Regions from separate parts of the Rossellomorea sp. NPDC071047 genome, predicted to be linked through region 1. Evidence: riboswitches for the same ligand, from Rfam matches in the RefSeq annotation. Region 1 holds a riboswitch; the other holds the start of a gene.
What was found. A riboswitch is a leader RNA that binds a small molecule or an ion and turns the genes downstream of it on or off. The one in region 1 is predicted to bind cyclic di-AMP.
Positions count from the first base shown of each region.

Region 1 (15,824 bases):
ACAGGGGAACAAACTTTGGCTGGAAGCAACATATATTCCTATTTTAGATGGAAATGGGTCTGTACAAGGAGTCCTGAAGATTGCCACAGATATTACAAAAAGGGAAAATACAACGATAGAGATCATTTCCAAATTAAAGAGCATGCCGAATAATCTAGTAAACTCAGTCATGGCCAATTCCAATGAAAAAGTAGAAGCATTAGAGTCTTTAAGGGAACAAATTAAATTAATTGATGAAACGTCAAAATCGATAAAAAATATATCTTCTCAAACCAACTTGCTTTCTTTAAATGCGGCGATTGAAGCAGCCAGAGCGGGCGAACACGGAAGGGGATTCAATGTAGTAGCCCAGGAAGTTAGGAAGCTCTCTGTGAGTGCTGATAATGCCATTAAAGAGGTTAATGCTAACATTGAAAATATTACAAATGAACTAATAAAGGTTAATCAAATTTCAGAAGACTTACAAAGAATTGTGACAGAATCTAAAAATGAAATTGATCAAACCATTAACAAGTTAGAAAACCTTACTACAAATAAAGAGTAAGTGTAGGTAGTGGGTTCTGGGTTACTTATTTGAGAATATAAAGAGTCTGTTCCGAACAACTATGGTTAAATAGGCTCTTTAAATGTAACCCGGGGACGGTCGTAAGGGAAAGGTTAAGACGGAACCGTCTCCACTCTGTCTTGGAGTCAATGGAAGAAGTCCTGGAATGTAATGGTTTGACGGAGGAATATGTGAAGGTAGCCTGCAAGGATCGCAAGGGACGGGAACTCCCCACAGGTGTCAGGATAACAATCTTAAATGCCCTGAATCTTTGAGTATGCGACTCGATAGATTCAGGGCTTCTTAGATTAATAAAAGGATAGGAGACTTTCGAATTTACTAATAAATATACATTGAGTTGTTTAATTTTCTAACTGCTTTTCAAGATTCTTATCGAGTACGAATACCTCCATACGCTCTCCCATTTTCGTACTGATGTCGCTATGGCTCGAAAGGACTTTGCATTTTGTATGCTGTTCTACTATCTCTTCGATGTTTTGGCTGTACATTTCCCTCAACACCTGACGCATTTGTTTCACGAGGACTCTACCTTTATCGTGTTCGACAAGGTGTTTTTCTTCAACCGTTAACACGCCCTTGAACCTTGCAATAACCATGTCCTCTAAGATGTATGTCCGGGTTTCCTGTGGACCGCGGCCGATCAGTTCTCTTTGCATTTTTATGAAGGCTTCGCTTAATTCAGCCTCTAATCGTCGTTTAGAGATTTTCACGTTTTCTCCCCCTTGCCACTATCAGATCAATTTCAAGGATTATCTTACTCAGACGTGTTAAAAGTTGTCAATCATTAATTTTGCGTTGAATAAAACAGCCGAAATAATTCGAATCAGTTAGATATTTAGAGCATTTGATTATTTTCGTTAGAAAAATAAACCTATTTGACTAGATTTAGAGATTTTTAATAATTTACAAATTCAATAAGCCGGGAGTAATATATTCCTTGTAAAGCACAACTCAATATTTCGGCCTAGTCTCGGAAACGAGAACGGAGGACCCAATCAAGTGGGGTTAATTCTACGTATGTAGAAGGGATGAGATTAAAACTCTTTCGCCATCCTACCCGTCAGCTAACTTCGTCGGCTAAAGCGAAGGAGGTCATAAAGACCACCTTTTTCAGGGGGCTTTTTTTGTTGTTTTCATAATGGCAAAAGGGGCAGCTTGACTAATAAGTAGGTCTTTTTATTATGCCTATTTTGAAGAAGTGAACATGGAAGACAGAATGCATAGAAGGCTATAACAGCCGGCTAGGTGTTAAGTAGACCAATGTGTACTTTTTCTTCAGATGAACAAGAGATGTCAGGGGATCGCATTCTTTCAGGATGCTGATCCATCTTTACTCTTGCCTGTCAACTGAGGGAAAAGTGAGCATTGGTCTATTTTTGTTTTCTGAAGGTGGATCTTTCTTCCTGTAAGGGGATCTTTTGGATGACCGTCCATGTCTTTTTCTAAGGTGTGCCCCAATGATCTCTGTAGTAAGGAATCTTAGAGATGTGATGATCGCAGAAGAAAGGAGGATGAATGTGTGTACGCAGGAACGGCATAAAGGCAAGACGCTTGTTTGTATTCCGACATGTGAAATGCTGCAGGAAATAGAGGGCTGCTTAGATCTTTCCCATGATTGCTGTTTTGTTTCCCCCATTCCACAAGTTGTTGACATTCTAAAGGGGAGAGGGTTCCAGAATGTCATGGGTTTGGGGATAAATGAAGAATTTATTGATCATCGACATCACTTCGATAAAGTCATCGTGTTTGAGAATCGCTTTTTCGATACATTACCGATGATGAAGATTATTCAAAACAGTACATCCGCACCCATCATTGTCGTTACGACGACTCCAGGATATCCAGTCCGCCTGTATCAGTCGATCGGCGCAAGATATGTGGTGTATACAAAGAGCAGGAATGTTTCTTGTTTCTTCAAATAATGTCAGGAGGTTTTACACATGTTGGATATTATAATGATCGCTCTATTCATCATTCTTCCGGCGCTTATGTCGGGACTTGCCAACTGGTCTTCCACTGTTGTCGATCAGGGAGGTAAGGACTCATGATGCTGTTACTTGGGATTACGGCCATGATTACACTTTATTTATTTTATGTATTGTTTCATCCAGAAAAATTCTAATTAGTTGGAGGTATCACAGGTGATTACGACCATTCTATCGATCATCATTACATTAGCGGCCATGATTCTGATTGCAAAGCCGGCCGGGGTCTATTTGGCAAAGGCGTTCGATTATAATCAAACGCCTTTAGATAAACTATTTGGACCATTTGAACATCTACTCTTCAAAGTCAGTGGGATAAAAAAAGTGAACCAGACGTGGAAGCAATACGCATTGGCCCTTGTCTTAACGAATGGTTTCATGATTTTCCTTGTGTATCTTGTATTCAGGCTGCAAGGGGTCCTGCCCCTGAATCCGAGTGGCAACCCGGGAATGGATCCCACTCTTGCCTTTAATACAGCAATCAGCTTTATGACCAATACGAATTTACAGCATTACAGCGGGGAATCCGGTCTTTCTTATCTCGGACAGATGATCGGAATTCTGTTCATGATGTTTGCAGCACCGGGAACGGCCATGGCAGTAGCCATCGCCTTTGTCAGGGGACTCTCAGGAGCTGAAATAGGAAACTTCTTTGTCGATTTATTCAGGTCCATCACCCGAGTCCTTTTGCCGATCGCTTTTATTGCGGGCTTTATCTTCATAGCGCTCGGGGTTCCGCAGACGCTTGAACCATCGGTTACAGTGAATACGGTTGAAGGCGGTACGCAGGAGATCGCCCGTGGCCCTGTCGGAACGTTCCTGTCCATTAAAGAACTTGGGAATAACGGGGGAGGATTCTTTGGTGTCAATTCCGCACATCCCTTTGAGAATCCGAATGCCATCAGTAATTTCATTCAGATCCTGTTAATGTTCCTGCTTCCATCCGCCCTGCCTTTTACGTATGGAAAGATGGTCGGGAATCCAAAGCAGGGACGTGTCCTGTTTGTATCGATGGTTATGGTTTTCGTTGTGTTCCTTTCAACGGCCCTATTCTATGAATCTCAAGGAAACCCGGCACTGAATGCCATGGGGATCCAGACCGATCAAGGGAGTATGGAAGGGAAGGAAGTGCGGTTCGGTACCGGTCAATCGATTCTTTATGCCATGGTCACGACGGCGACGGAAACAGGTGCCGTCAATACAATGCACGATACGTTAACCCCGATCGGAGGGATGCTGGCCCTTACGAATATGCTGTTGAACACCGTATTCGGTGGAGTCGGCGCCGGCTTCATCAATGTGCTCATGTATGCCATGATCGCCGTGTTCCTTTCAGGGTTGATGGTTGGACGCACTCCGGAATTCCTGGGTAAAAAAATCGAAGGCAGGGAAATGAAGCTGATTGCCATTACGATGCTTATGCATCCCCTGTTGATACTGGGGGCATCTGCCCTTGCGCTTTATTCTCCTCTTGGGGTGGAAGCCATTTCGAACAGTGGTTTTCATGGGATTTCCCAAGTCGTTTATGAATATACGTCATCCGCTGCCAATAATGGATCTGGATTTGAAGGACTTGGGGATGCCACACCATTCTGGAATATCTCTACAGGAATCGTCATGTATATTGGAAGATTCTTCGGACTGGTGACAATGCTCGCTGTTGCAGGATCCCTCGCATCCAAAAGAATGGTTCCCGAGACGATCGGAACTTTCCGAACGGATACGTCCTTATTCGGTGTGATCCTGATTGGAACGTTCTTTGTAGTCGGAGCGTTAACGTTCTTCCCGACACTCGTATTGGGGCCGGTAGCAGAATATCTGACATTGTAGATGGGAGTGGAAGAAGTGGCAAATCCATTATTGAAAGAGACAAATAAGGTCGCCGAGTTTAGAGGGAAAGAACGAAACCGTCTTTCCCCCGAGCGGCCCAATCCAATTGAACAGAAGGATGGAAATAACATGAAGAATAAAGGAATGGTCATGCAGGCCTTGAAAGATTCTTTCGTTAAGCTTGATCCAAGAATCATGATTAAAAATCCGATTATGTTTGTAGTGGAGATTGGATTCATCATTACATTAATCCTTTGTGTAGCACCTGATGCATTCGGTTCCAGTGATGTGGCACCCTGGTTCAATGTGACAGTCAGCCTGATTCTTTTATTTACAGTGCTCTTTGCCAATTTCGCCGAAGCATTGGCAGAAGGCCGCGGAAAAGCACAGGCCGATTCATTGAAAAAGTCAAAACAGGAGATGTCCGCCAATCTTCTTAGAGGAAATGGCAAAACGGAAAGGGTGGCTTCTACCTCTCTCAAGAAAGGCGACGTTGTTGTCGTTTCACAAGGTGAGATGATTCCAGGGGATGGTGAAGTGATTGAAGGCCTTGCCTCTGTGGACGAATCAGCGATCACCGGTGAATCCGCTCCTGTCATCAAGGAAGCCGGGGGCGATTTCAATTCTGTCACAGGAGGAACGAGAGTCGTCAGTGATCAAATTAAAGTCCGAATCACCAGCAACCCGGGTGAATCATTCTTAGACCGCATGATTTCATTGGTGGAAGGGGCAGAGCGTCAGAAGACCCCGAACGAAATCGCCTTGAATACGGTATTAACAAGCTTGACGTTGATATTCATGATTGTGGTCGTCACTCTTCCTTTCTTTACGAACTATCTGGGATTTTCACTTGAAATCCCTGTATTGATTTCACTCCTGGTCTGTTTGATCCCGACGACCATCGGGGGATTATTATCAGCAATCGGGATTGCGGGTATGGACCGTGTGACTCAGTACAATGTACTTGCTATGTCCGGAAAGGCAGTGGAAGCAGCAGGGGATATCAACACGATCATTTTGGATAAGACCGGTACCATTACATTCGGTAACCGGATGGCCAGTGATTTCATACCGGTGGGAGATGCTTCGAAAGAAGAGCTCTTCTACTGGACGGGGATCAGTTCGTTACAAGATGAAACACCTGAAGGACGTTCCATCATTGAATTGCTGAAAGAGAAGGGAACCAAGCTTGATGCTTCAGCAGCATCAGGAGGACAATTCATTGAATTTAAGGCTGAAACGAGAATGAGCGGGGTAGATTTGAAAGATGGACGCCAGGTGCGTAAAGGAGCTGTCGATTCCGTCAAGACGTGGGTGAAAGCTCAAGGAGGTAGAATCCCCTCAAATCTTGACGAAGAAGCGAAAGAAATCGCGAAAGAAGGTGGTACCCCATTGGCCGTAGCGGTGGAAGGACAAATCTTTGGATTGATCTACCTGAAAGATACGGTGAAACCGGGAATGAAAGACCGATTTGAAAAGCTCCGGCAGATGGGGATCAAAACCATCATGGCCACAGGGGACAACCCGTTGACGGCTGCCACGATTGCACGTGAAGCAGGGGTGGATGAATTCATAGCGGAATGTAAACCAGAAGACAAAATTGAAGTGATTAAATATGAACAGTCCCAAGGGAAATTGGTAGCGATGACAGGTGATGGTACGAATGACGCGCCTGCACTCGCCCAGGCAGACGTGGGGCTCGCCATGAACAGCGGGACTACAGCTGCAAAAGAAGCGGCGAATATGGTTGATTTGGACTCGAATCCGACAAAGATCATTGAAGTGGTTTCAATCGGAAAACAATTGCTTATGACCAGGGGGGCGCTGACCACGTTCAGTATCGCCAACGATATTGCGAAATACTTCGCCATCATCCCTGCCATGTTCATGCTTGCGATTCCAGAGATGACAGCATTGAATATCATGGGTCTGTCTACACCCATATCGGCCATCCTGTCAGCACTGATCTTTAATGCCGTGATCATTCCTTTATTGATCCCCCTAGCCATGAAGGGAGTCGCATATAAACCGATGAGTTCCAATGCCTTATTAAGTAAGAACTTGACGATCTATGGTCTTGGCGGGGTCCTGGTACCCTTCATAGGAATTAAACTGATTGATATGACGATTTCATTATTCATATAAAAGAAGGAAAGGGAGATGTAAGATGGAAAACAGTCAATTTATCGGACCGATTATTCGGTCCAGCCTTACCATCATGGTGCTCGCAGGTTTGGTGTATCCACTGGCGTCAACGGGAATAGCACAGGCCATCATGCCGGACAAGGCGGATGGAAGCTTAGTTTATAATGAAGAAAATGAAGTGGTGGGCTCGGCATTGATCGGGCAAAGCGTGAGTGATCCCACCCTCTTTCATGGAAGGGTGTCCGCCATTGAATACGATGCCTCTGGTTCAGGATCGAATAACTATGCCCCGTCCAATGAGGATATGATCAACCGTACAGAGGAATCATTGGAAGTGTGGAAAAATGCCAACCCGGATACACCGATCAGTGAGGTTCCCGTCGATCTTGTGACAGACTCAGGCTCCGGCCTGGATCCACATATTTCTGTTCAGGGAGCCATGGCGCAGGTGAACAGAATTTCAGAGCTCACAGGCGTATCCAAAGAAAAGTTGCAGAAGTTGATCGAAGACAATACCCAAGGGAAGGAATGGGGGATTTTCGGAGAAGAACGCGTCAATGTCCTCTTGCTTAACCTGGATTTACAGAAGTTATTATAAATCGTACAGAACCCTGACCAATTCGTTGGTCGGGTTCTCATCTTGATGTGTCCTGCTTGGAGGTGAACAGATGGAAACGGATCATCCATATTTCAGGAGAAGGACCCCTGAAGAAATTCTTCAGACAATCACAGAATCCACACGAGGGAAATTCAAATTATATGTCGGTGCTGCACCGGGAGTGGGAAAGACTTATAAAATGCTCCAGGATGCGGCTGATTTAAAAAAAGAAGGAAAAGACGTGGTGATTGGATTAATCGAGACCCATGGTCGTGCAGAAACAGAGGCTCAACTGAAAGATCTTGAACAGGTGCCGTTAAAAATCATGTATTATAAAGGAAAGAAATTCTACGAACTGAATGTTGAAGGAATCATTGAGAGAAAACCGGATATCGTCCTTGTTGATGAACTTGCCCATACGAATATAACAGGTTCCGTCAATTCCAAGAGGTATGAGGATGTAGCTTTGATCCTTGATGCCGGAATCGATGTCCTATCAGCAGTGAATATTCAACACCTGGAAAGTGTGAACGATATCGTCAGGCATATCACAGGTGTGAAAGTGAGAGAAAGAGTGCCGGATACGTTTATTCAAAAGGCCAACGAAATCCAACTGATTGATGTGACACCGGAAGCCTTGAGAAAGAGGCTGAGGGATGGAAAAATTTATACGCAGGCAAAGATTGAACAAAGTTTAACCCATTTCTTCACCACAACCAACTTATCAGCACTTCGGGAACTGGCCTTAAGGGAGATTGCAAATGATGTGGACGAACGGATTGAGCAAATAAGCGGTGATCTTCAGCAGGGTCCCATCGGGGTGAATGAGAAGATCCTTGTTTGCATCCATTACGGGCCCACAGCGGAAAAGCTGATCAGAAGAGGATGGAGAATGGCCCATCGCTTAAAGGCGGAATTGTATATCTTGAATGTAACCTCAAAGAAAACATCCGAGGGAAACCTGGTCAGAGAGCAAAAAATGAAAGAATGGAAAATGCTTGCCGAGCAGTTCAATGCCAAGTTGATATTCGAAGAACAGCAAAATAGGAAGCCGGCTGCTGTCATCATTGAAGTTGCAAAAAAGTATCACGTGACGCAGATCTTATTAGGGCAATCTGCCAGAACGAGATGGGAGGAGATAAGGAAAGGATCAATCGTCAATACGATCATGCGGGAAACAACGAATATCGATCTGCACATCGTAGCCGATGGAAGATCATGAGGGGGATCGAATTGAATATCGCTTTTTTCTTAGTTCCCAAAAGGGACGTTGCCTATATTAAATATGAATCGACTATGAGGCAGGCACTCGAGAAGATGGAGTATCATCGTTACACATCAGTCCCATTGATCAGTGAGGATGGGAAATATGCAGGTACTCTGACAGAAGGGGATCTCCTATGGAAAATAAAAAACACACCCGGACTCACGTTTCAAAATACCAGTAAAGTAATGCTCTCTGACATTCCTTTGCACAGACAACATCAACCGATTCATATAGATGCAGAGATGGAAGATATCATTTCCAAATCTATGGAACAGAATTTTGTCCCGGTAGTCGATGATCAGGATCACTTTATAGGGATCATCAGAAGAAGAGAAATCATTGATTATTGTTTCGGGCAGATGTTGAATGACGAACCTAAGTTGTGAAAGTGATTTTCCAGGAAAAAGAGCATAAAGGAAAAACGAAAACAGGCACACCAACAGTGTACCATTTTACTGTTTGCTAAAAGGTACACTGTTGGTGTACTAACGCTTGTTATATTAGGTTTCCTCCACAAAGTATAGTATCTTGACAACTCCTCATACTAACTTTTAGGGAGGATGAAGGATGCCTAAAATAGAAATGTGCCTAAAAGAAAACATCGAAAACATAAAGAACACCTTTCACGACACATCTGACCTTATCATAAGAAACATAAAGGCTGGCTGCGATGGTTCCCTTGAAATGAATGTTGTCTACCTGGACGGAATAATCGATGTAGACCTTATTCAGGATTACGTGGTCAAGCCATTATTGGAACGATTCAAGGCAGAAGATAGTAATGAATCGCTCAACAAACTAATCATGGAAAGAATAGTTGAATCGGCAGATGTAAAGACGACAACTCATTATCAAGAGTTGACCGATGCCATCGTACAAGGAAATACAGTTTTGCTGATTAACGGGATTCGGGAAGGAATCATAATCCCATCTCCAAAGTGGGCAGAAAGAAGCGTGGAAGCGTCCATTGGAGAACGTTCGGTAAGAGGTCCTCAAATTGGATTAACAGAAAAGATGAAAACAAATATCAATTTGATCAGAGGTTCATTAAAAACACCGGATTTGTGTGTGGAAACAGTGGAGATTGGCTCCACTTCACCAACATCTGTGTCGATCTTATATATAGAAGGTACTGTGGATAAAGGGATATTAAAAGAAGTCAAAAAGAGGCTAAATAGTCTAAACATAAAGTATGTCCTTAGTGAAAGAGTAGTGGAGGATGTATTAGAAGGGAAGCCAAAAACCTTTTTCTCACGGTTAAGACATTCCGAACGAATGGACGGGGCAGTTTCATCCTTATTTGAAGGAAGAGTGGTAGTGATTGTGGATGGGTACCCTTTCGCCATCATAGCTCCTGCTCTATTTATAGATTTTATTCAGGCACCCGATGATTACCATATTTCAATGGGTAGATTCACGAGCCGAATCATCCGTTTTATCGCCTTTCTAATAGGAGTATACCTGCCGGCGGTTTACATAGCGTTAGCAAATTTTCATAAAGATGACTTACCCGACAAGATTTCGAAAGCAATCATTTCAAACGATGAGCTATTGCCAACCTTTTGGGAAATCGCCATTCTTTTATTCTTGGTCAGAATATTAGTAGATGTTTCGTTTCGTCTTCCACAAAGTGCGGTCATATTGGTGTCTTTAATCGGGACCATCGTCATTGGTGAAACGGCGGTCACCGCCAAATTAATCCACCCCGTCAGTCTGATCGTCATAGGGATAACCGCTCTTTCCAGTTTCCTGGGAGCTAACAGAGGACTCGTGGGACCTGATGCCACCCTAAGAATAGTATTTTTATTAACGGCTAACTTTTTTGGTTTTAATGGAATCATCATTGGGACAACCATTCTAATGTTGTATATGGCGAGTCTGAAATCGATAGGCGTTCCTTATCTTTCTCCTATTATTCCTTTTAAGATGAAGGAATTAAAGGATACGTTTTATCGGGAAGATTTACAGAGGCTTACTAATAGCAAGCATAGTTATACGAAAGATAAAGGTTAAAAGGGACATGGGGACAGGTTCGTTGTCCCATTTAATGAGTTTAGTCGAATCAAACAATTGGGACAAGGGACCTGTCCCTTTGTCCCATATTATTTTGTAAAAAAAAGAAATGCCATTGCCAACTTTTAGTTAATATTGTATTATTGTGAATAATCAGACATATATATTAGACAGGTTATCGTCTAAGGGTAGAGATGCGGAGAATCCCTGTGACCAATGAAATGCATGACACTTATTTGTGATGCAGTTTATTGTTCATGGGTTTTTTTATGAAAAAAAGGGGAGGAATTGGCATGAAGTTCAAGGTTTTATCATTCGTTTTAGTGTTGATGGTCGTTCTTGCCGGGTGCGGCAGCAGTGAAACCGGGGGGGATGAAACGACTGAAATTGATTTCTGGTTCCCGGTAGCGGTTGGCGGGGATGTTGCGAAGATCGTTGATGGGTTTGTGGCTGATTTCGAGAAAGAGAATCCCGACATCAAGGTGAATGCGAAATATGGTGGCAGTTATGCTGAGACTATGACCCAGGTCATGGCATCGGCGCAGGCAGGAAATTCACCTGAGCTTGCTGTGTTATTTTCAATAGACCTTTTCACATTGCTTGAGAACGACCTGATCGAGGAATTGACGCCGATGTTCGAGCAAGAATATTTGGATGATTTCTACGACGGATTCATGGCGAATTTTTCCATTGATGATAAGGTGTACAGCTTGCCTTTCCAGCGCAGTACCATCGTCCTTTACTATAACAAGGATGCATTTAAAGAAGCGGGATTGGATCCGGAAGCTCCACCTGAAAACTGGGATCAGCTGGTGGAATACGGGAAGAAGCTGACGAAAAATGGAGGTAAGGATCAGTGGGGACTTGAAATTCCGAGCACCGGTTACCAGTACTGGATGTTCCAGGCTTTAGCGCTTCAGACTGGAGACAACATCATGTCTCAAGATGGAAAGGAAGTACACTTCAATGCACCATATTCAAAAGAAGCGATGGAATTTTGGTTATCCCTTGGAAAGGAACATAAAATCATGCCTGAGGGTGTCATTGAATGGGCGACGGTTCCTTCTGACTTCCTGAGTGGAAAAACGGCGATGATGTATCATACGACTGGTAACCTGACGAATGTGAAGAACAATGCGGACTTTGATTTCGGTGTGTCCTTCCTGCCGGCGAACAATGAGTATGGTTCCCCTACTGGAGGAGGAAACATCTACATGTTCAAAGATCTTCCAAAAGCGAATAAGGAAGCGGCAATCAAGTTCATGAAGTTCCTTACAGAGCCTGAGCGTGTTGCCCAGTGGTCGATCGATACAGGATATGTAGCCACAACCGAATCAGCTTATGAGACTGACTTGTTGAAGAAGTATGTAGAGGAATTCCCTCCTGCACTGGTTGCCCGCGAGCAGCTCGAGTACGCAGAAAGTGAACTTGCAACCTATCAAAATGGTGAGGTGCAGAAAATCTTCAATGATCATATTCAATCGATCCTGACGGGACAAAGCCCGGTTGACGAAGGGTTGGACAATGCACAGAAGAAAGCGGAAAAAGTATTGGAGCCTTTTCAGTAATAAGATAGTGACCGAAGAGTGAATGGAGTGAGGCTCAGGTGGGCTTTGTGCTGACTTGAGCTCCTGCTTCACAAGAAAGGTGGGGCCGATAGATGACAATGAAGCAAAGAAAACTCAGCACCGGGGCGAGAAATAATCTGTTTGCCTACGGGCTCCTGTTTCCTTCTTTCATATTTTTGAGTTTGTTTACGTTTTACCCGACGCTCAAATCGATCCAGTTAAGCTTCTACAGTGGCCCGATGACCAGGCTGCAATTTTCGGGACTTGAACAATATAAAGGAGTTTTCGAGGATGAGATATTCCGGAAGGTCATTCTGAATAACATCCTCTTCATGATCGGTACAGTACCAACAAGTTTGTTCCTGGCGATGTATCTTGCCATCTGGTTAAATAAAAAAATGGCCGGAAGCTCTTTGCTTCGTACGTCATTTTTCTACCCGACGATCGTTCCGTTGATTGCGGTGGCAAATATTTGGCTTTTCATCTACACCCCTCAATATGGACTGCTCGATAACTTTCTGCATATGTTCGGCAGGGATGACACGAACTGGCTGGGGGATCCGAATACCGTCATGATCGCGATGATTGTCATGATCATATGGAAAGATGCCGGTTTCTTCATGATTTTTTATCTGGCAGGTTTGCAGAATTTACCGAGGGATGTGTATGAAGCGGCAGAGATGGAAGGGGCGAAACCGTTCCAGATGTTCCGTCATATCACCTTCCCACTGCTGATGCCGACGACGCTGTTCGTCATGATCGTGGCGATTACGAATTCATTCAAAAACGTCGACCACCTGTACATAATGACCAAGGGTGGGCCGGATAACGCCAGCAATCTATTACTCTACCATATTTATGAAGCGGCATTCACGAATTGGGATCTAGGTAAAGCAGCGGTGCTGACCGTGATTTTGATCGTCATCATGCTCGGTATCACAGCATTCAATTATTTGTACCTTGATCGGAAAATTCATTATTAAGGAGGGGAAGATTCGATGAAAAAATTGAACTATGGCATCATCATTTTTTTAGGGATACTTTCATTCATCCCCCTCCTTTGGGTCATCATCACCTCTTTCTCTCCCGGGAATCAAGTGATCAATGGAGGCTTTCCGTTCTGGGTCTCGAATCCCACGGTTGAAAACTATGTCAACGCATGGAAGACTGCACCCTTTTTACAGTATTACTTCAATACATTCGTCATCGTTTTTGGGGTGTTGATTGTCCAGTTAGTCACCGTTACGCTTGCGGCATATGCGTTTGCACGGGTGAATTTCAGAGGGAAGAATGTACTGTTCATCCTGTTCCTGCTGCAACTGATGATTCAGCCCGAAATCCTGTTATTCCCGAACTATCAGGTGATCAGCCAACTTGGGCTTGTCAATACAAAACTCGCCGTCATGATGCCATATTGGGCTTCTGCATTCGGGGTATTCCTAATGCGCCAGACGTTCAAGCAAGTCCCGTTCGATCTTGATGAAGCGGCAAGAATGGACGGATGTAAATGGTATCAAACACTGTGGCATGTCTACATCCCATCGGCGAAACCTACCTATATCGCATTTGCCCTGGTATCCGTCAGCCATCATTGGAGCAACTTCATGTGGCCGTTGATCATCACTGATTCCGTCGAGTCCCGCCCATTAACCGTCGGACTGGCCCTCTTTGCACAATCATATGAAACGGGGGCACAATGGGGAATGGTCGCTGCCGGTACGGTAATGGTCATCATGCCTTTAGTGCTTGCGTTCTTCCTTTTTCAAAAACAATTCGTATCAAGCTTTATGCACTCAGGAATTAAATAGGTGGTGACGAGATGGACATTCATTTCTTAGGAACCGGGAGTGCCTATCCAGGTTCCGGACGCGACAATACATCGGTCTGTTTCTCCAATGATGACTATCATGTGCTGGTCGATGTCAGCGGCAATCCTTGCAGGAAGCTGAAGCAGCTACAGGTGGATTTAGGGGAGCTCGATGCAGTGGTGTTCACCCATTTTCATATTGACCATATTTATGGATTGCCCTCCTTGCTGTGGGGGATGTGGCTTGAGGACAGGAAAAAGCCATTAAGGATTCTTTGTGATTATCGGAATGAAAAAAAACTGCAGGAATGGCTGTCAACGATGGAAGCAGATCAGTGGCCGATTGCTTTTACCATTAAGGTTGAAACCTTTGACGGTGATCGTGAAAGTGAACTTCTCGCTGGCGGCGGGATGACGTTTTCCTGCTTTAAGGCCCTTCATTCGGTTCCTACTGTGGGGCTTGAAGTGCAATGTGCCGGTCGGGTTGTCGTGTATTCAAGCGATTCGGAAATCAACGCACGGATTGGTGAGTATGACCATATAGATATGTTAATCCATGAAGCGACTTCTGCCTGTAAAGTGACAGGCAATCACAGCAGCCTTGTTGAAATTGTAGAGAAGTATGATGTCGATAAGATCGGGAAACTCGTTCTCGTCCACTTATCCGACCAAGAACCGTATGAAGAAGAAGTGGCAAAGCTAGGCACTTCAAGGGTCATCATCGGCGAAGATTTGATGACACAACAAGTGTAATTGAAGAGATACAAGGATAGAGATCAGGAGATTCCTTGGGGATGGCGAAAATCCAATTGTTCAATTGGAGAAATCGTCATGCTCAAGGAATTTTTCTTGTTATAAGAGAGAATAACTTAAAATTTGAGAAATGGCCAGCTCCAGCGCCTAGCCCCTCGAGACGTTTCGGTCCGCCCAATGAAGTCAAAGAACGACTTCACCGGTCGGCCCTCCAACGCTTGTCGGGGCTGAACAAGGCGCTTACGCTTTTCTTATTGAATGGAGGGGGTACAGATGAAGAATCTAAAGGGGTATATTTTTGACTTGGATGGGACCGTGTATCTCGGTAAGCAATTGATAGAGGGAGCAGACACCACCATTAACTCTCTTCTCGATGAAGGAAAAAAGGTGTTGTTCCTCACAAACAAAACGATTGAATCGCGTAATCGTTATGTGGAAAAATTGAATGGATTCAATATCAGGGCAAGCCTGGAGAATATATTGAATCCGACTGTTACGTTGATTGACTATTTACGGGAACACCATCCGGGTGCCACATTATACGTCATTGGTGAACAGTCGATCAAGGATGAGCTGACACTTGCCGGGTTCAGGGAAGGGATGGTGCCATCAGAGGTGGATATCGTCGTGCTCTCATGGGACCGGGATTTTCATTACGACCATTTGAATTTTGCCTATCAGTCAATCAAGCTTGGTGCGAAGATGATTGCGACCAATCCGGACAGGACCTGTCCAGTAGAGGTTGGCGATGTGCCGGATTGTGCCGGAATGATCGGGGCAGTGGAAGCCGTTGTCGGTAGAAAGATCGATGTGCAGATTGGAAAGCCGTCTATTCTTACCATCAATGCAGCATTGAAAATATTAGAACTAAAGCCGGAAGAATGTGTCATGATCGGTGATCGCCTTGAAACGGATATCCGGATGGGCATCGAAGCCGGGATGAGAACGGCCCTTGTGCTGAGCGGGATCACAACAGAGGAGGATTTAAGGGGGACGGTTTGGACGCCGGATTATGTGATGGAGTCGGTTAAGGATTTATTATCGGAAAAAATGATATAAGAATAGCTAAGAGGGGACGGATCTTACTCTACTTTTGGGGGAATTGTAGAGACGGAACCGTCCCCGCTCTGTCCTGGTCAAGAAAGCAACAATACATACAGAAACAGCCTAACTAAAAGAAAAACAAAAGCTCAGAACCTTAGTAAGGACTGAGCTTTTGACTATGAAATACTAACCCTTCATTCACATGAATTTTGAACAAATTTAGGCAACACAAAACTTGCATAGTGTAAT
Region 1 is NZ_JBNNJT010000006.1:180,012-195,835, reverse strand. It holds gene ACQKFO_RS19435 (methyl-accepting chemotaxis protein) at 1-544, shown strand, start outside; gene ACQKFO_RS19430 (DUF2294 domain-containing protein) at 907-1,275, opposite strand; cyclic di-AMP (ydaO/yuaA leader) riboswitch at 1,517-1,659, shown strand; gene ACQKFO_RS19425 (hypothetical protein) at 2,023-2,487, shown strand; gene ACQKFO_RS19420 (signal peptide protein) at 2,506-2,613, shown strand; gene ACQKFO_RS19415 (potassium-transporting ATPase subunit F) at 2,610-2,687, shown strand; gene kdpA (potassium-transporting ATPase subunit KdpA) at 2,719-4,380, shown strand; gene kdpB (potassium-transporting ATPase subunit KdpB) at 4,510-6,525, shown strand; gene kdpC (potassium-transporting ATPase subunit KdpC) at 6,548-7,123, shown strand; gene kdpDN (KdpD-like non-kinase potassium sensor) at 7,194-8,345, shown strand; gene ACQKFO_RS19390 (CBS domain-containing protein) at 8,357-8,776, shown strand; gene ACQKFO_RS19385 (spore germination protein) at 8,958-10,403, shown strand; gene ACQKFO_RS19380 (ABC transporter substrate-binding protein) at 10,697-11,971, shown strand; gene ACQKFO_RS19375 (carbohydrate ABC transporter permease) at 12,070-12,954, shown strand; gene ACQKFO_RS19370 (carbohydrate ABC transporter permease) at 12,970-13,779, shown strand; gene ACQKFO_RS19365 (MBL fold metallo-hydrolase) at 13,791-14,531, shown strand; gene ACQKFO_RS19360 (HAD-IIA family hydrolase) at 14,805-15,590, shown strand; gene speE (polyamine aminopropyltransferase) at 15,770-15,824, opposite strand, start outside.

Region 2 (15,824 bases), on a different contig from region 1:
TTTGAACTTGAGGCAATACCTGGTTCACTTCCAAATATTAATGAAGAAATCAACGGCTGTCGTTTTCATCCCCGGTGTCCTTATGCAATGGAAAAGTGTGTCGTTCAAGTTCCAGATGAGTTTGAATTGCATGGAGACCACAGAGTGAAATGCTGGCTACAGGAGGTAGACGAAGGTGCCGACAACCGTCAAAAAATCGTCCATACTTAAGTTAGAAAGAGTGAAAAAATACTACCCCATCAAGGGCGGATTACTTAAAAGAGTTCAAGGTCATGTGAAAGCAGTGGAGGATGTCAGTTTAGAAATGTTTGAGGGTGAGAGTTTAGGTGTAGTCGGGGAGTCCGGGTGTGGTAAATCTACATTAGGTAGAGCCGTGCTAGGATTAGAATCTGTGACTGAAGGAAAAGTGATCTTTCGGGGACAGGAGCTTCAGCATTTATCCGATCGTAACCGACTTCCCTTCAAGAAACAAATGCAAATGATTTTTCAGGATCCATATGCTTCACTGAATCCAAGACAGCGAATCGGAGATGCTCTTGAAGAAGTTTTTATCATGCATACCAAGCTGTCCAGCAAAGATAGAAGAGAGAAAGTAATCGACCTGCTTAAAGAGGTGGGCCTCAAGGAAGAACATTATGACCGATATCCACATGAGTTCAGCGGGGGTCAGCGCCAAAGAATAGGAATCGCTCGTGCCATAGCATTGAATCCTTCAGTCATTATTTGTGATGAAGCAGTTTCTGCACTCGATGTATCCGTGCAGGCACAAGTTCTGAAACTGTTAAAGACTCTTCAGTCAAAATACGGTTTAACCTACCTATTCATCTCTCATGATCTGGGAGTGGTACGTTATTTTTGTAATCGGGTAATGGTGATGTACTTAGGAAACACGGCTGAATTGGCATCTGCCAAACAGCTTTACGAAAACCCATTGCACCCTTATACGAAGGCTCTCTTGTCATCTATTCCCCGTCCTTCGATCGAGAGGAATCGGAAGAGAATCCGGTTGGAAGGGGAAATCCCAAATCCTGCAAATCCTCCTTCGGGATGCACATTCCATACACGCTGTCCGATTGCTACAGAGAAATGCAAGCAAAAGAAGCCGGTATGGCGTGATATGGGAGATCAACATTATGTAGCTTGTCATCATGTCGAAAAAGGAAGTGAACTATTATGAAGATGGATCATTTATATCAACCGTATTCTTCAATACGTAATACCGTTTTTGCGAAGAAAGGAATGGTGGCTACTTCTCAGCCTCTTGCATCTCAGGCTGGATTGGAAATTTTACAAAAGGGCGGAAATGCAATAGATGCTGCGATTGCGACTGCTGCTGCGCTGACAGTAGTTGAACCTACATCCAATGGAATTGGTGGCGATGCATTTGCCTTGGTTTGGGTAAAGGGGAAGCTTCATGGTTTGAATGCAAGCGGACCTTCTCCAAAAAGTATTTCCATTGAAGATGTTAAAAGGAAAGGGCATGAAGGGATGCCTGTGCATGGAGCTGTCCCTATAACCGTTCCAGGTGCCCCTTCAGCATGGGCAGAGCTATCAAGCAAATTTGGTAAACTTTCATTAAATGAGGTACTGGCACCAGCGATTCGATATGCTGAAGAAGGGTATCCAATCAGTCCTGTACTTGGGAAGTATTGGGGGCTGGCCTATAAGAAATTCCGGGAGTTATTTAAAGATGATAAAAAATTTCAGCCCTGGTTCGATACATTTGCCCCCGATCAGAGAGCCCCTCTTATAGGGGAGATATGGTCATCACCAGGTCACGCCGCCACTCTCAGGTTGATTGCAGAATCAAATGGAGAAAGTTTCTATCGGGGAGAGCTCGCAGAAAAGATTTCTTCCTATGTTGAAAGGTGTGGCGGTTACTTATCCAAGGAAGATCTTTCAGAGTATAAAGCGGAATGGGTGACCCCGATCTCAACAAACTACAAAGGCTACGATGTTTGGGAAATTCCTCCTAACGGTCAAGGGCTGGTTACCTTGATGGGACTAAATATCGTGCAGGGCTTCAATTTATCAGAAAAAGACGCAGTTGATACATATCACAAACAAATCGAATCCATGAAGCTTGCCTTTACCGATGGAAAAGCTTTTATCACAGAGGAAAAAGAAATGCCGGTTTCGGTGGAACACTTGTTATCTGAAGGGTACGCACGCTCGAGACGGGAAATGATTGAAGAAGACGCGATCACTCCAAAAGAATATCAGCCTCAAAAAGGCGGAACAGTCTACCTGGCTGCTGCTGACGATGAGGGGAATATGGTTTCCTTCATACAAAGTAACTATATGGGATTTGGTTCTGGTATTGTGATTCCGGGTACCGGTATTTCCATGCAGAACAGGGGGCATGATTTCTCTTTAGATCCTGAGCATCCCAATGCACTCAAATCCGGAAAGAAAACATACCATACGATCATTCCTGGATTTCTGACAAGAGGAGATGAGGCAATAGGTCCGTTCGGTGTGATGGGGGGGTATATGCAACCTCAGGGACATTTCCAAGTAGTGATGAATACGATTGATTTTCATTTAAACCCACAAGCAGCTTTGGATGCACCAAGATGGCAATGGATAAAGGATAAAGAAGTTCTGGTTGAGCCCGATTTCCCCAATCACATTGCCCAGGCATTGGCTAGGCGGGGACATCATATTCAAGTAGCGACAGATCACGGATCTTTCGGAAGAGGCCAGATCATTTGGAGGAATCCAGCATCAGGAGTTCTAATGGGAGGTACAGAGTCACGTACTGATGGGGCTATTTCGGCTTGGTGATGAATGATGATTGATCGAATGGAAGAGGGGGTGACATCATGAAACAATGGCATTTATTTCTCGCTTTTTTTCGAGTAGGTATGTTGGGATTTGGAGGAGGGCCTTCCTCCATTCCTCTTGTTCACAAAGAAGTAGTGGAAAAATATAAATGGATGAACGATGATGATTTCTCCGATGTTTTGGCTCTTGGGAATGCTTTGCCTGGTCCGATTGCAACTAAGATGGCGGGGTATATAGGATTTCGGGTCGGTGGCTACGTAGGGATGATTAATGCCGTGTTGGCCACCATCATTCCGACTATTGTTTTGATGGTTTTATTGCTGACCGTTCTAAATACTTATAAAGATAAGAATTGGGTACAGGGGATGGCGAGTGCAGTAGTTCCAGTAGTCGGCGTTATGCTGGGTGTATTAACGTGGGGGTTTGTCAAAAAGTCTCAAAATAGTATGGGCTGGAAAATAACCATCATTCTGTTGGCAGTGAGTGTTCTATTACTTTCCGTCTTAGGAGTTCATCCGGCTATCGTGATTGGTGCTTTACTAGGATTTGCCCTTATGTCACGAAATCCAGGTCAGGAAAAGCAGGTGAAAGCATCATGATTTATATTCAAATTTTCTTGGCTTTCTTCATTCCCGGTGTATTGGGATATGGAGGGGGACCGGCATCAATACCATTGGTGGAAAATGAAGTAGTTGATCATTATGAGTGGCTGACAGTAAGTGAGTTCAGTGAAGTTTTAGCCTTAGGAAATGCATTGCCAGGACCTATAGCTACCAAGATGGCCGGTTACATAGGCTACCAGCAAGGCGGGGTGCCAGGGGCAATAGTCGGTGTGTTTGCAACAGTTGCCCCTTCATTGATCTTGATGATTATGCTACTCGGTTTATTAATGAAATATAAGGATTCCCCTAGAGTGAAAAAGATGACAAATTTGGTTCGTCCGACAATTGCAGTATTATTAGGGGTCATGACGATTGGTTTCTTTACCAATGCTTATGAGGGAATTGGAATTTTTCAAACTGGATTGATCGCAGTGTGCAGTTATTTTCTACTTGAAAAATGGAAAGTGAGTCCAGCATACGTAATAGGTGCTGCATTGCTATATGGGGCATTTTTCCTTGGCGCATAATGTGATGATGAAAGAGCTAACTTCGGAATGAAAGAGTTAGCTCTTTTTTGTCGTGTTTTTCATTGGAGAATGTATTAAGGCAAGATTGTGAGATTGGTATTAGAAGGAAAATCACAAAATTGATATAATAATATAGTTAGTTTAAAGGAGAGGTAGCCTATGAAGAGAGAAATCATCAACCACCACTTACTAACCTGCTCCAAGAATCAAATCATCCTCCAGTCAACACGCCCACTCAAAACCATATCCTCAGGCGTCACCAATGCCGGAACAGGCTGGTATAAAACATTTGTGAATCGCCATGTATCGAAAAACTACAATAGTGATAACCATCATGAAGAGATGCAAGGTTATCTCCAGCAAATAGGTGTAAAAAGAGAAGATACGGTCGGGATGATGACGGCTGTTCAATTGGAAGATGTGTGCTGGGGGTTTTATGAAGAGGAATCATTTTCTGTATTCATTGTTGTTACAGCTGGAGTCGGCAATGCTGTTGATGCGAGTATGAGTGACCGTCATTCGTTTGATCATTCACCGGGCACGATTAACATCTGGGTGTTTATCAATGGGAGAGTATCGGAGGCGGCAAGCATCCAAGGGATGATGACTGCAACAGAAGCCAAGGTGAAAGCACTTGCAGCTCATAATGTAAAAGACCCCATTACAGGGAGTGGGGCAACGGGCACCTCTACTGACAGTATATTGATCGCGAGCACTGAAGAGGGAGTTCTTCTGGAATATGCAGGAACGATTACCCCCTTGGGAAAAAGGATTAGTAAAGGGGTTTATGAGTGCACCTTCCACGCAATTTCCAAGTATAAGAAAAGGGTGGGGACCTGATGATTCATCACTTGTTTGCTATAACAATCGCCTATTTGCTGGACCTATGGATTGGAGATCCGCCCCACTGGCCCCATCCAGTAAAGTGGATGGGTAAAGCGATTTCTTTTTTAGATCGTAGGTTGAATGAAGGAGGATTTCTAAAAAGGAAAGGTATAGCGATGGTATCGATATTGGTAGTGGCGGTATTTATTCTTACCTCTTTCCTCATTTGGGCAAGTTACTCTATGAACACAATTTTAGGGATCTTGGTAGAAGCCATCGTCATCATGACGACCATTTCCCAAAAGAGCCTTAAATTGGCTGCTTTAGAAGTATTTCAACCACTTGAAGAAAACGATTTGAAAACAGCAAGGGAAAAGCTTTCATATATCGTGGGGAGAGATACAGAAAACTTAAATGAAAGTGAAATTGTAAGAGGGACTGTTGAAACCGTTGCGGAAAATACAAGTGATGGGATAACGGCTCCTTTGTTTTGGGCATTGATTGGGGGGGCCCCTCTTGCCATTGTGTACAGATGTGTGAATACGTGTGATTCCATGGTGGGATACAAGAATAAGAGATACATAGACTTTGGGTGGGCATCAGCCAAGCTGGATGATGTCCTGAATTGGATTCCAAGTAGAATCACAGGATTCATCTTATTTTTCTGTATACGTCCTGAATATTTCACCTTTAAAGAAGGATTTCGAATTCTACTGAAGGATGCCAAGAAACACCCTAGTCCAAACAGCGGCTGGGGAGAAACGGCAGTGGCGGCGAGTCTAGGGGTTCAACTGGGCGGCCTCAACACGTATAAAGGGATGGTTTCCCATAGAGAAAAAATGGGAAGAAAGGTTTTTGAATTAGAACGGAATCATATCCCTGCAACCATTAGCCGTATGCAGAAAGCGTGTTTCATTTTTATCATGATGCTTTGGATAGGGGGAGTACTTGTTGAAATTACCAGAACATGGATCTAATCCGCAATATACATATAGAGCAATGGATATTTCGATGCCTGATCAAATCGTCGACTTAAGTGCAAATATTAACTCCAGCGGTCCCCCAGATCGTTTAAAAAAGATCTGGCAGGATCTATTAGAGGAAATTGTGACGTATCCGGATCCTCACTCTGTATCCTTGCGAAGAAAAATTGCCCGTAAAGAAGGGGTGTTGGCAGAAGAAATTCTCATAGGGAATGGTGGTGCTGAACTGATCCATCTTATTGGGAGATGGTTGGCCCACTCGAATGTTCTCATCATTCATCCCACCTTTTCAGAATACGAGAAGGCTTGTCAAATCAATGGCTGCACCATTCATCATCTACTTCTGGAAGAGAACGACTGGGATCTTGGTTCAAAAAAGATGGCAGCGTATCTTTCAAAGGTGGATGCTGTCTTTATATGTAATCCGACCAATCCGACTGGTGTGTTATATTCAGCTTCGAAGATAAAGGAGATAGTAAAGGAAGCTCACAAAGAACATTGTTATGTGATTGTGGATGAAGCATTTTATGACTTTCCTTTGAAAGAGGTGACGGTAGGTCATCTGGTAAAGGAATACTCAAATCTAATTGTGTTAAGAAGCATGACGAAAATGTTTAGCATTCCGGGGGTCCGCTTAGGTTTTCTAATGACTGATGAGACAATCGTGAAGGAACTGGGAAACTATCAGGTTCATTGGAGTGTAAACGGAATCGCTCAAAAAGTAGGGGAAACACTCTTGGAGGAAACAAATTTCGTTCATCATACTAAATATATGGTGAAAAGGGAGAGGGAGAAGCTGTTTTCATTTTTCGACCAATCCCAATTTGACTATTCACCAAGTCAGACAAACTTTTATCTCTTAAGGGATCCTAAGCTTAACGATCAAACCGAGTTATTCCGTTTTCTGTTGGAAAAGGGTATTGTGAGCCGCCATACCCATAATTTCAAAGGGCTGGATGGAAGGTGGTTAAGGTTTGCCATTAAGGGAGAAAAAGAGCATGGAAAGTTAATGGTAGTCTTAACGGAATGGAAATCCCGTCCTTAAAAAAACAAGCTTGAGGCCAGCTCAAGCTTGTTTATTCGATATTTATATGGAAGCTTCTTCTTGATTGTCTTTGTTCTCCGTCTTATCAATAATCGACGTACCAACCAAATCCCCCGTCACATTAAGAGCCGTACAACCCATTCCAACAAGAGCATCGATCGCCGTCAGCAGGGCAACGGTCTCCATCGGTAACCCGAGCTGGGCGAATACAGTGGCAATCATAATAATGCCTGCACCCGGAACACCGGCTGTTCCGATTGAAGCCAGAGTTCCTACGAGGACAACGACCATCATATCAGTCAAGCTTAATGGATTGCCGATTACGTTGGCAGCGAAAACAGCCGATACGGCGATCCGGATCGCAGCGCCATCCATATTGATCGTGGCACCAAGTGGTAAGCTGAATCCATATAAGCTTTTAGGCAGACCAAGATTTTTCGCGGCATTTAATGTTAGAGGCAGGGTACCCGAGCTGCTCTGGGTCACAAATGCTGTGATCATCGGTGTCCGTGCCTGGGCAAAGAACCTGCCGGTACTGATCTTGAACATGAGCAAGGCCACAATATAGATGGCTATTTGGACAAACAATGCAATGTAAAGCACCAGAATCATATTTCCTAATGATAACAATGTGTCTAATCCCTGTTTTCCGACAGTAACAGCCATGATCGCAAAAATCCCAATAGGGACATATTGAAGAATCACCTTCATGATGGCTAAGGTTGCTTCGTTTAACCCGTTCACGACTTTATAGACTTGTTCACCCAGTTCATGATGTTCCTTTGAGGATCGTAAATAGGATATGGCAATACCAAAGACAATGGCGGTAAAGATGATTCCCAGGAGGTTCATATCCGTGAACGCCGTGACGATATTCTCCGGAATGATGTTCAGAAGTACACTGGTCACCCCCGGATTTTCCGGTACTTCAAATTTCTCCGCGGTATCGAGGGTCATGCCCGTTCCAGGGTTGAAAATACTTGCAACGGCAATTCCTACCACAATCGCTAAAGCTGATGAGAATAAATAATATAAGAACGTTTTTCCACCCATTCGTCCGAGTTTGCTCACATTGGTCTGGTTCACTCCAACTATCAATGTAAACAGGATAAGGGGGATGATAAGGAATTTCAGCAGGCGGATCAATATATCGCCAAGGGGAGAAAGGACGGATGTATCCTTTCCGAATACCAATCCCACCGCAACCCCCAGTACAAGAGCAACGGTTATTTTCACAATAAGGGATGTATTTAGATAACCTCTCCAAAGAGATTTCATTGTAGCCCTCCTTCTATTTTGTAGTAGATTTCCCCAAATATCTCAAACATACATATTTATAATCCCGATATGTTTAGTAAGGATTCATTGTCATAAGATACAACAGAATAGAAAGAGTGTCAAAATTCATGCCTGATCCAGACAAAAAGAGCCTGGATTCAAAATCCAAGCTCTTTAAAAACGTAAAGGAAGGGTGAAACCGGCAGTAGTACCTGAGCCCTTTTTACTTTTTACAAACAAATTCCCATGGTGCAGTTCAATGATGTTTTTACAGATGGCTAATCCTAACCCTACCCCATCTGAATTCGCCTTCTCCTTATAGAATAAGGTGGCAATATGCTGCAGGTGTTCCGGGTCGATTCCATGCCCCTCGTCTTCTATCTCAAAGGTAAGATGGGAATTCGTCTGATTATAACGAATGAAAACCGTTGAATCCGGATCTGAGTACTTAATTGCGTTATCTAAAAGATTGATCAACACTTGTCGGATACGATTTTCATCGGCGAATAGATCCACTGTCTCATCGCTTTCCAATTTAATGGATATACCTTTTTCTTTCCGTCTTTGATCCAGCTGCATAATGACTTCTTTGACTGTAAGATTGAAAGAAAAGGTAGTGGGGTGAATCGTAAATGATCCATTTGAAAAACGCGAAAAGTCCAATAGTTCCTCTACCAGTCCAATCAATCGATTCGTTTCGTTTGTAATGATGGTCAATCCCTTTTTGTTTTCCTGCACATTTTGTAAATCACCCGTCAGCAATGTTTCGCTCCATCCTTTAATACTCGTAAGGGGAGTGCGAAGTTCATGGGAAACGGAAGAGATGAACTCATTCTTCATTTTCTCCGTTTTAAGCAGCTCACTCGCCATATCATTAAAGGACGTACTCAAGGTTTGGAATTCGTCCTTATACTGTCCGACAATTCTCGTTTCCAATTCTCCTTTGGCAAGCTTCTGTGATGCTTCGGTCAGTTCAATGACAGGTTTCGTTAAATTACGTGCGAAAAATGTACTCACCATAAAAACGATAAGCAAAATAACGAGTCCAATAAAAAATAATGAAAGCAAGATCGTTCGGAAATTATTATCCAGTGATTCCAGGGATGTAATGAACCGGATCAATCCAATGGTGTTATTCTCACCATTTAATGGTACCGACACAGCCAAAATATGCTCCCCTGTAATAGGATGATTGCCGATCCAGGTTCCGCTGCCATTTCGAAATGCCTCCTCAATATCCTTGAAGTCAGGATTTTGATCCGGAATAAAGCCAGTCGAAGAGGATAATAAGTCTCCACTCGCGTTCAATATTTGTGTTTCGGCTTGAGGGATGGAGAAATTATTCTGGAGATTAGTCAATTCATTCCTTAAAGTGAAGGAATGCAGGTTCATATATTTATTGGCGAACTGAGATGAATTGACAGCATGATTCTTCAGCATATCTATTGTACCGTTGTAGTAATAAGAATAGATTCCTGAAACGAGAATGCCCAAAAATAACAGAATGGTTAAGGTGATAATGGAGACGTTCTGAATGAGTAATCTTCTTTTAATTCCCATTTTCGTCATTCCAGCGATACCCATATCCCCAAACCGTCAGGATATAGTGAGGATGGGAAGGGTCTTTTTCAATTTTTTGACGGATTCGTCGAATGTTCACATCCACAATCTTCGGATCGCCTGCGTACTGAAGTCCCCATACTTCATCCAAGAGATCATTGCGGGAGATCGCTTCTCCATTTGCCTTGAAAATGATGCTGAGTAATTCATACTCTATCGGGGAAAGGTCAATCTTCTTTCCTTGAACGAATAGAAGTCTCTTCTGTTCGTGTAGCGTGATGGGGGATTGGCTATCCTCCTTGACCCGATGAACATACATTCTTCTCAATAACGCTTCAATTCGAGCGATGAGCTCATTCGGACTGAATGGTTTCGGAATATAATCATCAGCCCCGTTCATCAACCCGTGTACCTTATCCATTTCCTGAACTTTGGCCGTTAACATGATGATTCCAATGGATGGATTCCAATTTCTGATCTCTTTACATGCTTCAAATCCGTTCATACCGGGAAGCATGACATCAAGTAAGACAATATCGATCGGGGGGTGTGCTTTCTTGACCAGGTCGATCCCTTCCTCTGCGCTACCAGCTTGCAAGACAGCGTATCCGTATCGCATTAAGTTAATCTCGATAAAACCACGGATGGATTCTTCATCTTCAATAATCAAAATGTGCTTCATCCAACTACACCTCCATTTTCTCATCAGATAGGCTGGAAGAGTTGCTTACCTATTGCCGGTGAGTATTTTGTTACATATGTGAATTGATTGGTTTCATATAATAGATTCCAGCCTTTAGGAAGTGGTTGACCTTTGTCAATCGCGTATACATCAAATAGCACGCTGCCATCTTTCATGGAAAGGAATTTTACATAACGTCCGTCTTCTGATTCTTCCACTTCTAAAGATGGCCAGTCCTGTGGGATCTCGAACCTGTATAAATAAGCTGCATTGTCGTAATATCGATGAATGAGCTCGGCTTGCTTTTGATCGCTGAGCTGATAATACTCATTGATGAAAGGCATCTCAGAATAGGCAAGATTATCATCGCTTGCCTCTTTTTGAAGAGTGAATTCAAGGATTCCATCTCCGTTCGAATCTTCACTATTCACGGCATATGCCCTGAAAAGCTCTTCCTCCTCCATGTTTTCCGGTAAAACATTCACCAACTTCTCGTCCTCTACACCAATAATGAATGACGTAGATGAATGAGCACCTACACCTGCATCCAGTATCGCTCCTTTTAAAGAAGGGGAGATGGACCCGGCTAAGGAATGGTAGTAAGGGTATACATATGGATCTAATTTCAACTCATCTAACACATTCATTTTATGATTGCTGAATTGATAAAGACGAACAGAATGAGACTGGTTTGGTACCAGTGACGCCAGGAGGATTTCCCCTTGATCATCCCTCGTGAAGTTCCCTGAAAAAAACGCACTATATTGGGATTCAAACAGCTTCTGCGGCTTACCTTTAGTCAGGTCGTACACGATCAGTGCTTTGTCTGAGGCGTCTTCTGAGAAAGAAAACCCAACCAGTATTTCTTTGTATCCATCCTGGTTTAAGTCCAGGAATTCCACTTTATGAAGCTCCCTTCCAAGGTCCTTCAATTTCATTGTTTCTTTCCATTCCCCTTTTTCTTCCTTTAGGACAATGGCTTCCATTTGAGAAGTTTGATCAGGTAGTCTATAAAATACGATTAATTCATTTGTTTGATCGTGATCCAAATCTGCTTCAATCATTTTGTTTGCTTGTCTGTCTTCAATCGGTGAAACCCATTCCGCCTGTGCCGGAACATATTTTCCAATCGCTTGTTTCACTTCCTGCTGTTTAACCGGAAGTTCAGGCGGCTTCAGTAATGAAGTGTTGGACTGGAATAAAGAGCAACCCGTACACATCAAAAGACAACCCATAAGGAACAAAATCTTCTTCAATTGATCATCACATCCTGCCTATAGCTTTCACTAGTATAGTGTAAACTCAATCGACAAAAGTAACAAAAAAGTTACAAAAGTCGCCCTTGCTTTGTAACCGGGAAGTAACCCTTTTCATCGCCAATGACCCTATCATTAAACGTAACAAGAAAACAGAAAGGTGATCGGCATGGGGAGACAACGGAAAAAAAGAAAATGGATCAAGCCCATTGAGTTGGGAGGAGTGGCGGGAGTGATCGTACTGTTACTCATTCTTTCAACTTCATGGCTTTTGGACATTGGGGAAGCGAAGATTTCAAAGGAAACAACCACTCAACAGAAAGTAGTCCAGGAAGACCCTTCTGAGAAACAGGAAGGTAAATCGGGAGAACCTGTAGTAGGGGATAAGGAACATGATAGCAATACTCAAGAAGAGGAGCAAAAAGCTAATTCCAATGAAGCGGAGAGTGTGAAAGATGAAAATTACTACGAGGAAGAGGAAATAGAAGACCATTCGACAAATGTAAATGAACAAGGGAACTCCGAGGATGAAAAGACGATTTACATCACATTCGATGATGGTCCGAATGAATATACGGAAGAGATTCTGCAAGTGCTTAATCAATATGGGGCAAAAGCGACCTTCTTTATGCTGGAACCGAATATGAAAAAACATAGTGAGGCCGTTCGACAGATGGTGGAAGAAGGGCATAGTGTCGGGCTGCATGGCGTCACCCATGATGTATCCGAAATCTATCAATCTAGTGAATCGGTTGTAGGCGAGATGCTGACGGCTCAATCTACGTTAGAGTCCATTACGGGTATTCGCAGCGATCTGATTCGCGTTCCTTATGGGTCTGTACCCAATATGAAACCGGAATATTTGACAGCAATAAAGCGGGAGGGATTTAGATTATGGGATTGGAATGTGGATAGTGAAGATTGGAAATTTCATAGGGGGGAGTATGTTCATAGTGTCGTGGATCAGTTAGCTTCTTTTCCCTATGAAAATCAATCAAAAATTATTCTTATGCATGAAAAGCATACGACACTCGCTTATTTAGATTCTTTACTTAAAAAGTTGACGGATCAAGGATATAATATGAAGACTTTGACAGAAGAAATGGATCCGGTTACATTTTAACAGTGGTGCCAGAAGAAAAAAGGAGCTGCCCTTTGGCTGCTCCTTTTCATTCTTAATAAATGCTCATATGACGGTTTTTGCCTGTTAATATTTGAAATACCCCATAAAGGACCAACCCTGCCGCTACAATTCCCAGCAGCCATTGTCCATAAGGTTGTTGAGCTATCTTGGAAAGTGCTCCATCCAATCCTTGTGTTTTATCAGGATCGGCTGTGATCGCCGTTTGAATAAAGAAATAACCGATCAGTAAAAAGACCATGCCCCGGGAATATAACCCGAGTTTTCCGGTTTTCCTTCCCAATTCCCATTCTTTCTCGGACATTTCATGCCGTTTAAATTTATTCGTGTATTTTTCAGTATAAGCATTATGAATTTCATAGAGTGCATATCCTATAATGATAAGTCCGACAATTCCTACAACCCATTGACCAAAGGGCTGAGACAATAACTTAGCAGATAAAGTTTGTTTAGATCCCGAACCGGAGCTTTTGGCATGCATCGCAATGGCGAAAGCATTATAAGTCAAAGAACCGTAAGCAATCCCGGTGATCAGATTAGCGAGTCTTCTAAACATCGATTTACCGTCATTTTTCACGTGTTCAGGATCTTTTACTACTTGAATGAGGTGCCATAGAACAATGCCGATCAGGCCAAGACCTAATATCCAGAGGAGGACTTCCCCAAAGGGTTTGCTCGCCACTGCTGCAAAGGCACCGCTAGAGTCTGAAGTGCTTCCTCCTATTCCGAGTGCGGCCATAACGGCCAATGTGCCAATCAATATATAAACAATCCCTCTTGAAATAAATCCAATTCGTGCAAACCCTCTAATCCAAGGTTTTATATCATTAGATGAAACAGATGAACTGTTTGATGTTGTAATGGATGAAACTCCGGCCATATACACTTCTTCCCTTCTGGTTCTATTTTCGTAATACTTATGTATGCTATTCCCCGGATATAGAAAAGAGAAACCTTTTTAACGAACAGTAAATGCTGGATGGATTGAGATAATTTTGCCTGTTTTTCATTTAAAAAATTTTTACATAAAACCTATTTACAACGAATTAGGAGAGGAGTAATATATCTATCATCAAATGAATATTCTTTATCGCTTAATTCATTTTTGAAGCGGGGGACCCGAGTATTTAAAGGGGTGAATCCTTTCTTTTGAAAGGTAGGGCTACTTCCATAACCCGAATCCGTCAGCTAACCTCGTAAGCGTAATGGGAGAGGATGATACTTGTGATCGATTATGGATGACCACAGGCTTAGTTCCTGCTGGTCTTTTTGTGTTGTTTAGAAGTTTGGCTCCGGAGGCCAGAGGTCTTGAGTCAAGCCTGCCATAAAGGCAAAGAGAGTCTTATATTTGTCACCTCTGTTCGAGCCGCATGGGCTTTTGTTGTAATGAAGAAGTATTAGATGGTTAAGCTATTAAAAAGGTTTTGGAGGATTTCATCATGAAAAAGCAGTTTGCAGTTATTGGATTAGGGAGATTTGGAGGGAATCTGGTTCAGGAATTGGCTGATCTGGATGTTGAAGTGTTAGCCATTGATATTCATCATGATGTCGTCCAGCATTATGTAGACATTGCCACGCATGCCGTACAAGCGAATGCGATGGATGAATCTGTATTGAAATCACTTGGGCTCAGAAACTTTGATCACGTGATCGTGTCCTTTGGGGATAATATAGAAGCAAGTATTCTTACCACCTTACTTTTAAAAGAATTAGGGGTTAAAGAAGTATGGGTCAAAGCTTCGAACTCTTATCATCAGAAGGTATTGGACCGGATCGGTGCCGATAAAGTCATTCACCCTGAACGTGACATGGCGCGAAGAATTGCCCATCACATTACGTCAGAAAAGATCATTGATTATATCGAACTATCCAAAGAGCACAGTATAGTAGAAGTGTGTGCGTCTAAAAAGGTCGCAAATAAAACCTTAAATGATCTGGATGTCCGGGCGAAATTCGGTTGTAATATCATTGCCATTCACCGCGGGGAGGAAGTCATTGTATCTCCTTCTGCCGATGAAGTCATAAAAATTGAAGATCTATTGATCGTCATTGGACATAACAGGGATATCAATCGATTTGAAAAAGAAGGTGTATAACCTATGAAACATAAGGTGATCCGGTTAAGCCCCCCTCAACTTCTCGTTGTGACATTTCTATTCTTTATCATAGTAGGAATGGGTTTGCTTAAGTTGCCGTTTGCCACCACAGAATCGATTACATGGCTTGATGCCTTGTTCACGACGACTTCCGCCATGACGGTTACAGGGCTTGCGGTCGTTGATACAGGAGGTGCCTTCACCCTCTTTGGAGAAGTGGTCATTATGAGTCTGATCCAAATCGGGGGACTGGGCATCATGTCTTTTGCCGTCTTGATCTTTATGATGCTTGGTAAGAAAATCGGGTTCAAAGAGCGACTTCTTCTTCAACAGGCATTAAATCAGACGTCTGTAGGAGGAGTCATCAAGCTTGTAAAATATTTATTTATCTTTTCCTTCCTTGTTGAAGGATTTGCCGTTCTATTACTGGCGTCTGAATGGGTTCCTGAATTCGGTTGGAGAAGAGGGCTATACGTCAGTATATTTCATTCGATTTCCGCGTTTAATAATGCAGGGTTCTCTCTGTGGTCCGATAGTTTAATGGGTTACGTGGGAAATCCCATCGTCAACATCACCATTTCGTTTCTGTTTATTTTAGGAGGGATCGGATTCACTGTTTTAGTGGACCTTTGGAAATCGAAAACGATTCGCAAACTGTCCCTCCATACGAAAATCATGATAGTTGGGACGTTTGTCATCAATGTATTCGCTTTTATGATGATTTTCATCCTGGAATATAATAACCCGAACACACTGGCTCAGTTACCACTCCTTGATAAATTATTCGCTTCTTATTTTCAAGCGGTCACTCCCCGCACGGCTGGTTTTAACTCGCTTGATTATGGCAGCATGGAACGCTCCACGTTGCTGTTCACTATTCTTCTGATGTTCATCGGGGCCGGAAGTGCTTCAACAGGTGGAGGAATCAAGCTGACCACCTTTGTCGTGATTTCATTGAGTGTGTTTGCTTTCTTAAAGGAGAAAAGAGAGATTCGTGTTTTCCGTCGTACGATCGATCAAAACTATATTTTTAAAGCTTTGG
Region 2 is NZ_JBNNJT010000003.1:320,049-335,872, reverse strand. It holds gene ACQKFO_RS13595 (ABC transporter ATP-binding protein) at 1-210, shown strand, start outside; gene ACQKFO_RS13590 (ABC transporter ATP-binding protein) at 176-1,177, shown strand; gene ACQKFO_RS13585 (gamma-glutamyltransferase family protein) at 1,174-2,787, shown strand; gene ACQKFO_RS13580 (chromate transporter) at 2,826-3,386, shown strand; gene ACQKFO_RS13575 (chromate transporter) at 3,383-3,916, shown strand; gene ACQKFO_RS13570 (adenosylcobinamide amidohydrolase) at 4,076-4,756, shown strand; gene cbiB (adenosylcobinamide-phosphate synthase CbiB) at 4,756-5,718, shown strand; gene cobD (threonine-phosphate decarboxylase CobD) at 5,693-6,769, shown strand; gene ACQKFO_RS13555 (dicarboxylate/amino acid:cation symporter) at 6,812-8,047, opposite strand; gene ACQKFO_RS13550 (sensor histidine kinase) at 8,222-9,616, opposite strand; gene ACQKFO_RS13545 (response regulator transcription factor) at 9,597-10,289, opposite strand; gene ACQKFO_RS13540 (hypothetical protein) at 10,313-11,545, opposite strand; gene ACQKFO_RS13535 (polysaccharide deacetylase family protein) at 11,715-12,668, shown strand; gene ACQKFO_RS13530 (DUF1206 domain-containing protein) at 12,721-13,566, opposite strand; cyclic di-AMP (ydaO/yuaA leader) riboswitch at 13,768-13,905, shown strand; gene ACQKFO_RS13525 (potassium channel family protein) at 14,126-14,782, shown strand; gene ACQKFO_RS13520 (TrkH family potassium uptake protein) at 14,786-15,824, shown strand, end outside.
Region 2: it holds a riboswitch for cyclic di-AMP, as region 1 does, so the genes downstream of both, ACQKFO_RS13525 (potassium channel family protein) here and ACQKFO_RS19425 (hypothetical protein) in region 1, are expected to answer to the same signal.